Regions from separate parts of the Rhizobium sp. Leaf311 genome, predicted to be linked through region 4. Evidence: riboswitches for the same ligand, from Rfam matches in the RefSeq annotation. Region 4 holds a riboswitch; each other region holds the start of a gene.

Region 1 (3,205 bases), on a different contig from region 4:
CCGCATCGGTTTTGCCGAAACGTCGACAAAGCCCTTGATGCGCAGAACGTTTTCGGAGGCTGCCGTTTGCGAGATACGCTCTGCAAGGGCGTCCGGGTCGCTCACGGCGTCAAGCTCCACGACAAAGCTGTCGAACTCGTCGTGATCGTGGTCCTCTTCTTCGTCGTGATGGGTGTGGCGGTTCTCGATGTCGTCTTCGACGGCAAGTCCGAGGCCGATCAGCACGGCTGGATCGATGGCGCCATTGGAGGCGACAACAATCTTCGCAGCTTTTGGCAGATGGGCGTTGATATGGGCCTTGGCGCGCTCCAGACCTTCGGCATCCAGAAGGTCGCCCTTGGTGAGAACGATGAGGTCGGCACAGGCGATCTGGTCCTCGAATACTTCCTCGACCGGATCGTCATGGTCCAGGGCCTCATCATTCTGGCGCTGGGCAGCAAGGGCTTCGAGATCGTGCGACACCATGCCTTCGGCAAGAGCTGCACCATCGGCCACGGCTACAACAGCATCGACGGTCACGCGACTTTTGATCGCGGGCCACTGAAATGCCTGTACGAGCGGCTTGGGCAAAGCAAGACCGGATGTCTCGATCAGAATATGCTCGACGCGCGGCTCACGGCTGAGAATCTGTTCCAGCGCTGGCTGAAAGTCGTCCGCAACCGTGCAGCAGATGCAGCCATTCGCCAGCTCCACAATGTTTTCTTCCGGGCAGCTTTCGATGCCGCAACCCTTGAGAATCTCTCCGTCGATGCCGACATCGCCGAACTCGTTGACGATGATGGCCAGTCGCTTGCCTTCCAGCTTTTCGAGAAGACCTCTCAGCAATGTGGTCTTGCCCGCGCCCAGAAAGCCGGTAACGATGGTGCAGGGAACGCGATTGAGCGTGGTCATGGTGTCTCCTCGGTGTGATGCAAAGCGGGAATGCGGGCAACCATGCCGCGCTTCAAACTGTCGGGCCGTCCACGCCAGGGCATGAGCCCGTCCGGCGCGTTTTCCAGCAGGCGGGCGCCGACCAAAAGATCTGCGGCATCGTCCTGTGCGAGGCCACCGAAAATGTAGGACCAGCCGTCCTGGGTGCGGATCGCAGCGCTCAGGCCGCGCTTGCAGTTTGCAAGGCAATTGACGCTGCGCACGGTCACGCCTTCGTCCTTGCCAAGAGCCGAAACGGTCTGTGCAAGCGTTGCCCCGGCGCGTGGTTCTGCGGTCGGATCGGCCTCCGCGCGGCAACTGCGGCAGACAAACACGACAACGCCTTGAGCCTTGCTCTTATCCGTCACGTCCGTCAGGCTGGGTACTGTTGCTGTCATATCCAAGGGTCTGCTTTCCGCGCCTTCACAATGGTCTCGGGGTGCGGAAATCGAAAATGGCACGCGAAGACGCGCAGCCAGGCCCGAACAACCGACTGACCGGAGCACCCCGCCCGGCAGACGTTTTTCCTGAAACGGCAGGTCTCCTGGCTTGCGGCTTCAGCGCCCTTTCGCTGCCTTCCCGGACATTTCGTCCAGTGGCTTCCAGCGTGGGCTCACCGCTTACAGTTGCGGGGGCAGCCACGGATTTATCCGCAAAGCGGGTTACACCGTGTTCCCTCTTAGCTTTTCCCGTTGCCGGAAAAAGACCGTCAGTGCTTAACCCTTATGCCCTGCCATGCTTTTGTGTCAATGGCGCGCGTCATTGCCCGGCGGGACGTTTTGGGTATAGTCGCCGCTTCGAAAACCAAAAATGCCTGTAAGGATCGACCTGCATGACCCGTGATATCAGCGACAGCGAAGCCGAAAGGCACCGCGCCAAGATGGTCAATCGAAAGGCCGTGCAGGATGCGGAGGTTTCGGAAAAGACCATCGAAAAAGGTCTGCTGATGGTCCATACCGGGCCGGGGAAGGGCAAGTCCACGGCAGCCTTCGGACTGGCCCTGCGTATGCTGGGGACGGGCCGTCGCGTCGGTGTCGTCCAGTTCATCAAGGGCGCCTGGTCAACGGGAGAGCAGCAGGCGCTGGCCCTGTTCGGCGATCGTGTCGCATGGCGCACGATGGGCGAAGGCTTCACCTGGGACACGCAGGATCTCAAGCGTGATGTTGCCGCCGCTTCAAAAGCGTGGGAGGAGGCAAAGCTTTTCATGGCCGATGAGACGATCGGTCTTGTGGTTCTCGATGAGCTTAATATCGCACTGCGCTATGACTATCTCTCTCTCGAGGAAGTCGTGGAAACGCTGCAGGCTCGCCGGCCTGGCTTGCATGTTGTGGTGACCGGGCGAAACGCCAAACAGCCGCTTCTCGACGCTGCCGACATGGTCACAGAGATGACGTTGGTGAAGCATCACTTCAAGGCGGGTGTCAAAGCTCAGTCCGGCATCGAGTTCTAAATCCATGGCAGCGCGTGTCTTGATGTTTCAGGGGACCGGCTCGGATGTCGGAAAGTCGTTGATGGTCGCAGGATTGGCGCGCGCCTTCACGCGCCGGGGTCTTTCCGTCATGCCGTTCAAGCCCCAGAACATGTCGAACAATGCCGCAGTGACCGAGGATGGTGGAGAGATCGGTCGGGCGCAGGCCTTGCAGGCGCGTGCGGCCGGTGTGGCGCTGTCGGTCCATATGAACCCGGTTCTTTTGAAACCGCAAAGCGAGACCGGTGCGCAGATCGTGGTGCAGGGAAAGGTCATCGGCAGCGCAAAGGCAGCCGACTACCAGCACATGAAGGCTTCTCTCATGGGGCATGTGCTGTATAGTTTTAATCACCTCAAAAGCAAGGCAGACCTCGTTCTGGTCGAAGGGGCGGGCAGTGCCTCGGAGATCAATCTGCGGGCCAATGATATCGCCAATATGGGCTTTGCCCGGGCTGCGAACGCACCGGTCATTCTCATCGGCGATATTGATCGCGGAGGGGTCATCGCAAGTCTTGTCGGCACACGCACGGTTCTTGCCGCCGATGACGCAGCCATGATCAAGGGCTTCATCGTCAACCGCTTTCGCGGAGACGCGAGCCTGTTTGACGAAGGGATGCGCATGATCGCGGACATGACCGGCTGGAAAGCGGTTGGTCTTTTGCCGCACTTCGATGATGCGAGCCGCCTGCCAGCTGAAGACGCTCTGGGATTGGTCGGGCCAGGCCATCGTAAAATCGGTGCAAAAATCAGGATTGCGGTACCGGTTCTGCCCCATATTTCCAACTTCGATGATCTCGATCCGCTCGATGCCGAGCCGGATGTCGAGCT
Region 2 (3,205 bases), on a different contig from region 4:
GGCGGTGATGACACCGATGGGCAGCACCTGCCCCGGTATCATGGTTCGCGACACAATATCGGCACCGATCATGAAGATTGCGCCGATAAGCGCGGCAAAGGGCAACAGCCGACCGTGCCGGACGCCGACAATCATGCGGGCCGCATGTGGGATGACCAGCCCGATAAAGCCGATGGAGCCGACGATGCTGACCATGATCGCCGTCATCAGCGCCGATATGCCCGCCAGAACAATATAGACGCGGCGAACGGGAATGCCGAGAGAGGCCGCCGATTGCGAACCGAAGGTAAAGGCATCCAGCGCACGTGAATGCCAGAGGCAAATGGCAAGGCCGAGCACGGTCGCCGGCAGCGCCAGCCAGACATCCGGCCAGCGAACGCCTGAGAGATTGCCGAGCAGCCAGAACATGATGCCACGCGCCTGCTCGGCATTGGCGGCCTTGGTCACGATGAAGGATGTGAGCGCGTTGAAAAGCTGCGACCCTGCCACACCGGCCAGAATGATCGCGCTATTGCCGCGCCCGGCACGCAGTGCCAGAAGGCTGACGAGGGTAAAGGCCAGAAGTGCGCCCAGAAACGCGCCGAGCGGCATGGTCAAAAGCCCGGCCCCGAAACCCATGATGGCAACGCTGACCGCACCCATCGATGCACCTGCCGAAATGCCGAGAATATAGGGATCGGCCAGCGGATTGCGCAAAAGCGCCTGCAGGACGACACCTGATACCGCTAGTGCCGCGCCACAACAGGCCGCGACCACCGCCCGACTGAGGCGATAGTTCCAGATGATGCCCTCATCGATGGCATCCAGCGGATAATCCGCATGAAAGACGCGATTGGCGACCGTTCTGGCGACGACATCCATGGAAATGGATGTCTCGCCAATGGCTGCGCCAAGCCAGAGCGCAAGGCCCAGGAACCCGGCCGCCAGCAGGACGGCACGGGTGATGGTGAAGCAAGCGCGCATGGTTACCTGGCAAGGCCAAGTTGAACGACCGCATTGGCCAGAACTTCTATGCCATCGATGGTGCGGATTGTCGGGTTCATCGCCTGCGCATCCATGACAACGACATGGCCTTGGCTGACCGCAGGCATCAGGCTCGTAACCGGATCTTGCTTCAGGAACTTCTCCTTGACGACAACATCGTCAGCCGGAAAGCGTCTGCGGTCCATCTTGCCGACAACCACCAGCGACGGCTGAGACTTGGCGATGGTTTCCCAGCCCACGGTTGGCCACTCTTCTTCGCTGTCGATGACGTTTTTGATGCCGAGCGCCGACATGATGTAGCCCGGCGCGCCATTTTTGCCTGCGACATAGGAATCGATATCCAGCTCGGCGCTGGAGAACCAGAAGACGGCAGAGAGCTTGCCATCGACGGAGGCAATCTTTTTGCGTGCGGTTTCTTCGCGGGCCTTCAGATCGGCCACCAGCTTTTCGCCCCGGTCCTGAACATCGAAAATCTGCGCGAGATCGGTGATTTCCTGATAGATCAGATCCATGGTGAAGACGGAATGACGCACGCCATCACCGCCGCCGGTATTGTCCTTGCCGACGCAATCGGCAGGCGATGTATAGACGGGGATCTTGAGTTCCTCGAACTGCTCCGGCTTTGCCACCACGCCTTCCGGGCCGACATGCCACTGGAACTGCGCCGTCACCAGATCCGGCTTCTTGGCGAGAACGCTTTCGAAACTCGGATCATTGTCCGCCAGACGGTCGATCTTCGCATTGGCCTCTTCATAGCCCTTGATGACAGGGCCGATCCAGACCGCTGTTCCGACGACCTTGTCGGCAAGGCCGAGCATATAGAGAATTTCCGTGGTGCTCTGGCCGACGGAAACCGTGCGTTGCGGCGCGTGGGTAAAGGTAACGTCCCTGCCGCAATTCTTCAGCGTCAAGGGATAGGTGGTCGCAGCAGCGAGGGCGCCGCTTGCAGAGATGCCAAAAGCGGCGGCAGCAAAAATCGCAGAGCTTACGGCTCTTTTGAAATTGAATGTCATTTTCGATAGTCCCCGATCGTCAGCGTCTGCGCATCCAGGCAGACATGATTCAACACGTTTGAACGTCAATCCGTAACGACGCGCGTCAGGACGAACCGAAACCGGGACATGGCAAAAGGAATAGAGCGCCGGCAGGCGCAAGATACAATCACGATGATCTCCTGTTCCGGGCATCCCCGCCCGTGAATTGGATTGAACACATGACGGCAGGTCTCCTGGCTCACGGATTGACGTCTTGACCCGACCTTCCCGCGATGTTGCTTCGCAGTGGCATGGCGCCAGAAAAACCAGCGCCAAAAGGGTTAGACAATCCGCTCACAGTTGCGGGGGCAGCTACGGCATCAGGCCCGAAAGCCCTCACCGTATTCCCTATTATTCCTTGCGATTGCTCGCTCGAAACCGTCGCGACCAGATAGCCGTATTCCAAACCCGCCGTCAAGCGGAGCTTTTTGTTATGTTATTACATTTCAATTGAGAAGCCTAATTCTTCTTCGACAATGAAAAAAGCCGGGAATCTCTTCCCGGCTTTCGATCATGGAGGTTTTTTTGCCGTTTCAGGGCAACGTGTAGGCGATGACATAGTCACCCGGCTTGGTTCCGACAGATCCATGCCCACCGGCAACCATGACGACATATTGCTTGCCGTCATCCGTGGCATAGGTCATGGGCGTTGCCTGTCCGCCTGCAGGAAGCCGCCCCTCCCACAGTTGCTTGCCCGATGTCAGATCATAGGCGCGCAGATAGTTGTCGACGGCGGCACCGAGGAAAGCCACGCCACCCTTGGTAATCATCGGTCCACCGATGCCGGGCACGCCGACCTTGAAGGGCAGAGGCAGCGGCGTCATGTCATAGACGGTGCCGTTCTTGTGCTTGTAGGCAACGTCGCCCGTGCGGAGGTCCGCGCCTGCCACATAGCCCCATGGTGGAGCCTGGCAAGGAATTCCGAGCGGTCCGAGGAACGGGCCCATCAGCACGCCGTAAGGAGCGCCATCATTGCGGTTCAGGCCCTGTTCGCTCCCCTTTTCATCCTGGCCGCGCGGGGGAATCTCGCTGCGAGGCACGAGCTGCGATGTGAAGGCAAGGTAGGTCGGCATTCCGAACATGACCTGACGTTCCGGATCGACCGCCACGCTGCCCCAGTTGAACGTCCCGAAATTACCCGGGTAAACCAGCGTTCCATTCAGCGATGGAGGCGTATAGCGGCCCTC
Region 3 (3,205 bases), on a different contig from region 4:
TGTCTTGACGAGCAGGCACCATCGATCACCACCATCGACCCGCCACAGGACCCTGACATGCGCGGCCCGGGTGATCCGTTTGAGCAACCCGGCTATTCCGATTATGGGCCGAACCCCGATATGCCCATGCAAGGTAGGCTTAGAACGTTATGCGTGAGAACCTGCGACGGCGCATTTTTCCCCATCGCATCCAACGCAACGCCGCTGGATTTCCGCTCGCAGGCAGCGCAATGCGAGCGAATGTGTCCAGGCACCCAGACGGAACTTTTTTATCACGCGCTTGAGGGCCAGGAAAGTTCCGACATGGTCTCTGCCAAGACTGGCCAACCCTACTCTTCGATGCCGACAGCTTTCGCCTATCGAGACAAGCCCACTTCCGAAAGGTCACCGTCCTGCAGCTGCAACATGGCGGCCTATCAGAATGATGAGAAGAAGCAGGATCAGGCGCCCCAGTCCACAGCGCTGCAAAATCAGTCCAGCATCACAACGATCAAGCCGAAGGGCAACGAAGAGTCGGCAAAACCTGCGCAAGAGCCGCAAAAACAGACGGCTTCGCCCATTCCCGAGCGAGATTATGATCCGGCGAAGAACAAGGTCCGCATGGTTGGACCACAGTTTCTGCCGGAGGAGCAAAGCCGAATCGATCTGAAAAATCCAGCTTTGAAGGGTGCGCAGCCACAACAGCAGTGATGGCCAGCTAAGACCTTCCCCACCTGTCGCGGAACACCAGCTCTTCAATAGGCAGCCGCTGACGCCAGCCTTTGACCGCAAGTTCCGGCTCCTGATAGAGCATGTCGACCCGGCCCAGACAGAGCCACGCGACGATTTCAATATGGTCGGGAATGCCGAGGATGTCCCGGATGTCCGCATCGTGGAAGATGCTGACCCAGCCAACCCCGATACCTTCCGCCCTTGCGGCCAGCCACAGGTTTTGCACGGCACAGACTGTGGAATAGACATCCATGCGGGGATTGTGTGTGCGCCCCAGAACGACGTCGCCGCCGCGTGTAGGATCACAGGTCACGCAGATCGAGAGCGGGGCCTTGCGAATGCCTTCGAGCTTGAGACTGCGATAAAGCGCCTGCTTCTCACCCTCGAACATATTGGCCGCTTCTGCATTGGCGCGAGAAAACGCCTCCCAAGCACGCTCTTTCGTCGCCGCGTCGGTTACCAGTGTGAAGTTCCACGGCTGCATGAACCCGACCGAGGGAGCAGCGTGAGCGGCGCCAAGCAGTCTCTCAATAAGATCAGCCGGCAATGGGTCAGGCAGGAACTGATCGCGAACGTCCCGGCGCTCATGTATGGCACGATAGACGGCGTCGACCTCGTCCTGCGAAAATTTACAAACAGGCCTGAGTGCCTGCTTCTGTTCGTCCGTCGGCATCGTCATTCCCCAACAATGCATGGCATAGCGCTTAACGCCTGCCAATTAACAACGTGGCGCCGTCCTTGCGCTTCGGTCCATGGTATCAGGCCGGTCTTCTGACTCGGCTTCTTCAGCACATTTCCGCCTTCCCGAAACTTTAGTGGCATTTGGAAATATGCCTCGGCCTTACAGCGTTGGGCACGTCACGGATTTTCACCGTGTTCCCGATTCTCCCGCGTCGCGCGGGCACCTGATGCGAGCGCTTATGCAAGCCATGAGTTCGAGATGCAAGCCGCTGGTGGCCGATTTCGCAGATGGCGGAACCGTGCTGCCCACCTGTGCATTCTATAGGCAAATGGAGTAAGACGATGGACGATTACAACGAACTTAGGCAGCAGATTGGTTCGGACCTCGATACGTTGAGCCGCATGGAACGTCCAAAATCGATCTTCGAGCTTGCAGACGACTATTTGTTGGGCGACCCTTCATTGAAACGCCAGCTGGTTGAAGACATCATCAAGCAGGAAGCTGACAAGCGGAATATTGAGATCCACTAAGACCTTTAAGTCTTTACGATAGGGCGGATAAAACGATCGCTGTGAGTGCCGTAACATTGTTTGCAGTGTTGATCGTCCTGGCAATTTTCGCTGGCCTTGCGCTGGCATCCCGCCATCGTGACAAGATCATTACGAAGATTGCTTCTACGGCCCTGCCGAAATCAGACGATGCCACACCGCTCGACCGGCACTGGATCAACCTCAGTTCGGCCCATGCCGAACCTAGCGCCATCTCCCTGATACAATCCAATCTTGGTGCATTTGCTGTACGCGTTGGCAGCGCGCGCGCCGCAGGGCGCAGCCTTGATCTCATGTACTATATGTGGAACGCCGACCTCACCGGACAGCTGGTGATGCGCGAGGTGATCGCTGCAGCGGACCGCGGTGTTCGTGTTCGCCTGCTTCTGGATGACTTGGGTGTCTCCATATCGGACAGGGCCTTCCATGCCATAGATAGCCACCCCAACATCGAACTGCGCCTCTTCAACCCGACAAAGGCACGGGAGAACGTCATTCGCCGAGGGCTCGAGCTTCTCATGCGTTTCCGTTCCGTCAACCGACGTATGCACAACAAGGCCTGGATTGCAGATGGTCGGGTTTTGATTGTCGGAGGGCGAAACATTGGAGATGCCTATTTCGACGCCGCCGAGAGCGCGAATTTCCGCGATTTCGATGTTATCGCGCACGGAGAATGCGTTGCGCAGGCAGAGGAAATCTTCGACGACTACTGGAACAGTGCCGTTGCCGTGCCTGTTCGGTCCCTTCTTGCAAGAAGGCCAAACAAACTCGCAAAACTTCGGCGCCGCATGGATGTACTCGCCTCAGGCGACGCCGCTTCGCCCTATCTTGCACAGGTGGAAAGCCAGCACCATTCCGGTAACTTCCTGAGGGCCGATAATCTTCATTGGGTGGACAATGCGCAAGTGGTCGCCGACCCGCCTGAAAAAGCAGCCGGAAAGCGACGCACCGGTCGCAACTTTCTCATGGAAACGCTTCTGCCTTTGATGGAAGAGACGAAGCATAAGCTCAAGATAACATCGCCCTATTTCATACCGGGGCAGAAGGGTGTGGAAACGCTTTCGCGCCTGTCTGCAAGCGGGGTTTCGGTCAGCGTTCTCACCAACTCGCTTGCCGCAACCGATGTCGCGGCAGTACATGCAGGCTATTCACGATACAGGCGTCCGCTCTTGGTCAATGGCATCAAGCTGCATGAGCTTCGCTTGCTCGCAGATGACCATAAGTCCTTCTCCTTGCGGGGCTCGGGTCAGGCAAGCCTTCATAC
Region 4 (3,205 bases):
TGGCTTCCATCTGGACGAAGCTGGCGGGTGGCGTCGTTGTTGCTGGCATTGCCGGGTTCGGCGTTTTCATGTGGGTCACCGCGCCGCAGCGTCAACCGCCAAGCCACTGGGCCAATCTGGGCGAGCCCAACCTTGCCAATGGCGAAACTCTTTTCTGGGCAGGCGGTTGCGCAAGCTGTCATGCCGCCCCGGATGCGACCGGAGACGCTTTGAAGACACTGTCCGGCGGGCAGGCGCTGCCAAGCCCGTTCGGAACCTTCCACATGCCCAATATTTCGTCCGACCCTCAGCATGGCATCGGCGGCTGGACGGTGGCGCAATTCGGCGATGCGATGACGCGCGGTGTTGGCAAGGATGGTGAGCATCTCTACCCATCCTTCCCCTATGCGTCCTACGCGCGGATGACGCCGCAGGATATCAACGATCTCTTCGCCTATCTGAAAACATTGCCCGCCAGCACCAATGATGCACCGGCGCATGACCTGCCATTTCCCTTCAACATTCGCCTGAGCCTGGGTGGCTGGAAGTTCCTCTATTTCGACAAGGGTCAGCCAAGGGTGCAGATCGCCAATGCCGACGCGCAGGTCGTTCGCGGGCAATATCTGGTGGAGGGTCCCGGCCATTGCGGCGAATGCCACACCCCGCGCGATGCGCTGGGCGGTTTCCTGAAAGACCAGTGGCTTGCCGGCGGACCAAACCCGGAAGGCGAGGGACGTATTCCCGATATCACCCCGGGCTCCGATACCATCGGTTCATGGACACGGGCCGATATTGCCAGCTATCTCGAAACCGGCTTTACGCCGGACTTCGACAGCGCCGGTGGCTCCATGGTCAAGGTGCAGCAGAACATGGCGCGTCTGACAGCGGAAGACCGTGATGCCATCGCGGCCTATCTCAAGGCCGTGCCCGCGCGGTAATTGCCCATTGACTCGAGCGCCCGATCGCCGGATAACGGTTGTGTGATGGTCTTTCCGGTTCGCCCGGAAAGTGAAAAGGGAACACGATAGGGGTGTGAAAACCTTGATTCGTGGCTGCCCCCGCAACTGTGAGCGGAGAGCCTGAAAACAAAAGCCACTGATCTGGCGCATCGACGCGAAATCGTTTTCGATCTCGTAAAATACGATGCGGACCAGGAGGATCGGGAAGGTGTTTTCAAGGTTGTGACCCGCAAGCCAGGAGACCTGCCATCACATGAAGTGTCGTCAATACCGGCGGGGTGTCCGGGTAAGCACGGTTGGCAGGTCGGGTATTCCCGCCTTTAAAACCATGTGTCTCTTTCCCCGTGGTGAATGTTGAATGCGGTTGTGGGCTTTGATCAGCAATGGCCCGGCCGCACATGAGAGGGTCACCATGTCCATACAGCAAAACACGGCTTCATCGGCCGTATCGTCAACCACAGCAAAAATCGCGCAGGCGCTGACAGCCGCCGCACTCGGCCTGTTCATCGTCGGTTTCGTCGGCTTTTCGCATGTCGAGGCCGTGCACAATGCCGCGCATGATACGCGCCATGCAAACGCCTTCCCTTGCCATTGAGGGGAGACGAGACATGCCTTTTTTCCGTAACATCGTTTTTACCGCCGTTCTGGTTGGGCTGATTGCCGGTCTGGCCGTCAGCGCCATGCAGGCAATCGGCACCACACCGCTTATTCTGCAGGCTGAAACCTTCGAAAATGCCGGTGGCGAGGCCGCGCATGTCCACGGACATGATGCCGCAGCAGCACCCGCAGATCACCACCACGACGCCGCAACGCCTTCGGACCATCACCACGATGCCGAAGCCTGGGCTCCGGCAGATGGGTTCGAGCGCAATGCCTATACCATCGCTGCCAATGTGCTGACGGCCATCGGCTATGCGCTGGTGCTGACCGCTCTGATTTCCTTGCGCGGCCCGGCAAATGGCTGGCGTGAGGGCCTGTTCTGGGGCCTTGCGGGCTTTGCCGCCGTCATGCTGGCCCCCATGATCGGCCTGCCGCCAGAGCTGCCCGGCAGCCCGGCAGCCGAACTCGGCGCACGCCAGATGTGGTGGGTGGGCACCGTTGCCGCCACGGCAAGCGGGCTTGCGCTGCTGGCCTTCAAGCGCGCAGAACCATGGGCCGCCATTCTCGCCGTGGCGCTGATTGCGGCACCGCACATCATCGGCGCACCGCTGCCGCCGGAGGGCGAACATGCGCTGGCGCCCCTGCCGCTGGAACGCCGCTTCGTGGTGCTGGCCACCGTCACAAGCTTTGTCTTCTGGCTTATTCTCGGCGCTCTCAGCGGCCTTTTCCTCAAGCGGTTCGAGGCGGCACGGTAGAATGACAGGGCAGGGAAATGACGACGCCGAATGGAGCGATGGGCTCGATGCGCTGAGTTTCCCTGTCCCCAACCATGCAGGCCGCTGCGTCATGCACCGGCTGGCCTTCCGGGCGCTTCTGGCAGTCGAGCCGCAACGAGACGCCTGCCTTGCCTATTTCACGGCAAACAAAGCCGCATTCCTCAGCGCCGCCACCACCAAAATCACCCGCCTCGCTCTGCCCGCCGACCGCAGCCTGCACATCAACAGCCGCGACCTGCGCCGCGCCATAACCCCACAGGCCACCACCAGTCCCGCCCGCCTTTGCCGCGTTCTGGATCGCTAGGACTGTTTTTACCGCAGTTGCGGCGGGCGGGATGCCTCAAGTCTGACGTGGCGGGCGGGGCTTACCCGCTTTGTCCCACCGGACATCTCACCCACCCCGTCATCCCGGCCTTCAGCCGGAAGCCAGCCAGGCCCAAGTCTTTGGGCTGGGAGCAGGCGCTTTATCAGACGGATGTCGTCTTTTGGCTGGGGAGAGTTTCTTGACCGAAGGGACGTCGTGTTGTGGCTGAAGAGAGTCTTTTGATCCGACGGACGTCGGATCGCTGGACCCCGGATCAAGTCCGGGGTGACGGCGGTGTGTGGTGGCGGGTGGGGATTGCTGGGGTGGGCTGGGGTGTGCTGGGGTGGGTGCTGTTGGCGTATCGGCGGGGGAGACTTGTTGTTGGTTCCGCCTGCGATTTTCTTTGACTTCAGGCATTCCCTTTTACCTTCCGTCATTCCGGCCTTGAGCCGGAATCCAGCCAGCCCAAGTCTTTGGGCTGAGGGGAAGCGCTTGATCAGACGGACGTCGTCTTGTGTCTGAAAAGAGTCTCTTGATCCGACAGACGTCGGATCACTGGACCCCGGATCAAGTCCGGGGTGACGGCG

Evidence for each region. Region 4 has a riboswitch for cobalamin ahead of ASF69_RS08115 (CbtB domain-containing protein). Riboswitches for the same ligand answer to the same signal wherever they lie in the genome.
Region 1: linked by a shared signal. The riboswitch ahead of ASF69_RS15955 (DUF1636 family protein) and the one ahead of ASF69_RS08115 (CbtB domain-containing protein) in region 4 are both predicted to bind cobalamin.
Region 2: linked by a shared signal. The riboswitch ahead of ASF69_RS00205 (ABC transporter substrate-binding protein) and the one ahead of ASF69_RS08115 (CbtB domain-containing protein) in region 4 are both predicted to bind cobalamin.
Region 3: linked by a shared signal. The riboswitch ahead of bluB (5,6-dimethylbenzimidazole synthase) and the one ahead of ASF69_RS08115 (CbtB domain-containing protein) in region 4 are both predicted to bind cobalamin.

The regions. Positions count from the first base shown of each region.
Region 1 covers NZ_LMNZ01000018.1:54,188-57,392, reverse strand. The annotation lists gene cobW (cobalamin biosynthesis protein CobW) at 1-891, opposite strand, end outside; gene ASF69_RS15955 (DUF1636 family protein) at 888-1,307, opposite strand; cobalamin riboswitch at 1,426-1,635, opposite strand; gene cobO (cob(I)yrinic acid a,c-diamide adenosyltransferase) at 1,742-2,359, shown strand; gene ASF69_RS15945 (cobyric acid synthase) at 2,364-3,205, shown strand, end outside.
Region 2 covers NZ_LMNZ01000001.1:50,484-53,688, reverse strand. The annotation lists gene ASF69_RS00210 (iron ABC transporter permease) at 1-963, opposite strand, end outside; gene ASF69_RS00205 (ABC transporter substrate-binding protein) at 966-1,997, opposite strand; cobalamin riboswitch at 2,185-2,416, opposite strand; gene ASF69_RS00200 (glucose/quinate/shikimate family membrane-bound PQQ-dependent dehydrogenase) at 2,552-3,205, opposite strand, start outside.
Region 3 covers NZ_LMNZ01000020.1:473,927-477,131, forward strand. The annotation lists gene ASF69_RS19050 (DUF2865 domain-containing protein) at 1-690, shown strand, start outside; gene bluB (5,6-dimethylbenzimidazole synthase) at 698-1,384, opposite strand; cobalamin riboswitch at 1,455-1,635, opposite strand; gene ASF69_RS19060 (hypothetical protein) at 1,735-1,923, shown strand; gene ASF69_RS19065 (phospholipase D family protein) at 1,965-3,205, shown strand, end outside.
Region 4 covers NZ_LMNZ01000004.1:492,710-495,914, forward strand. The annotation lists gene ASF69_RS08110 (cytochrome c) at 1-917, shown strand, start outside; cobalamin riboswitch at 947-1,204, shown strand; gene ASF69_RS08115 (CbtB domain-containing protein) at 1,351-1,533, shown strand; gene ASF69_RS08120 (CbtA family protein) at 1,547-2,293, shown strand; gene ASF69_RS08125 (hypothetical protein) at 2,295-2,618, shown strand.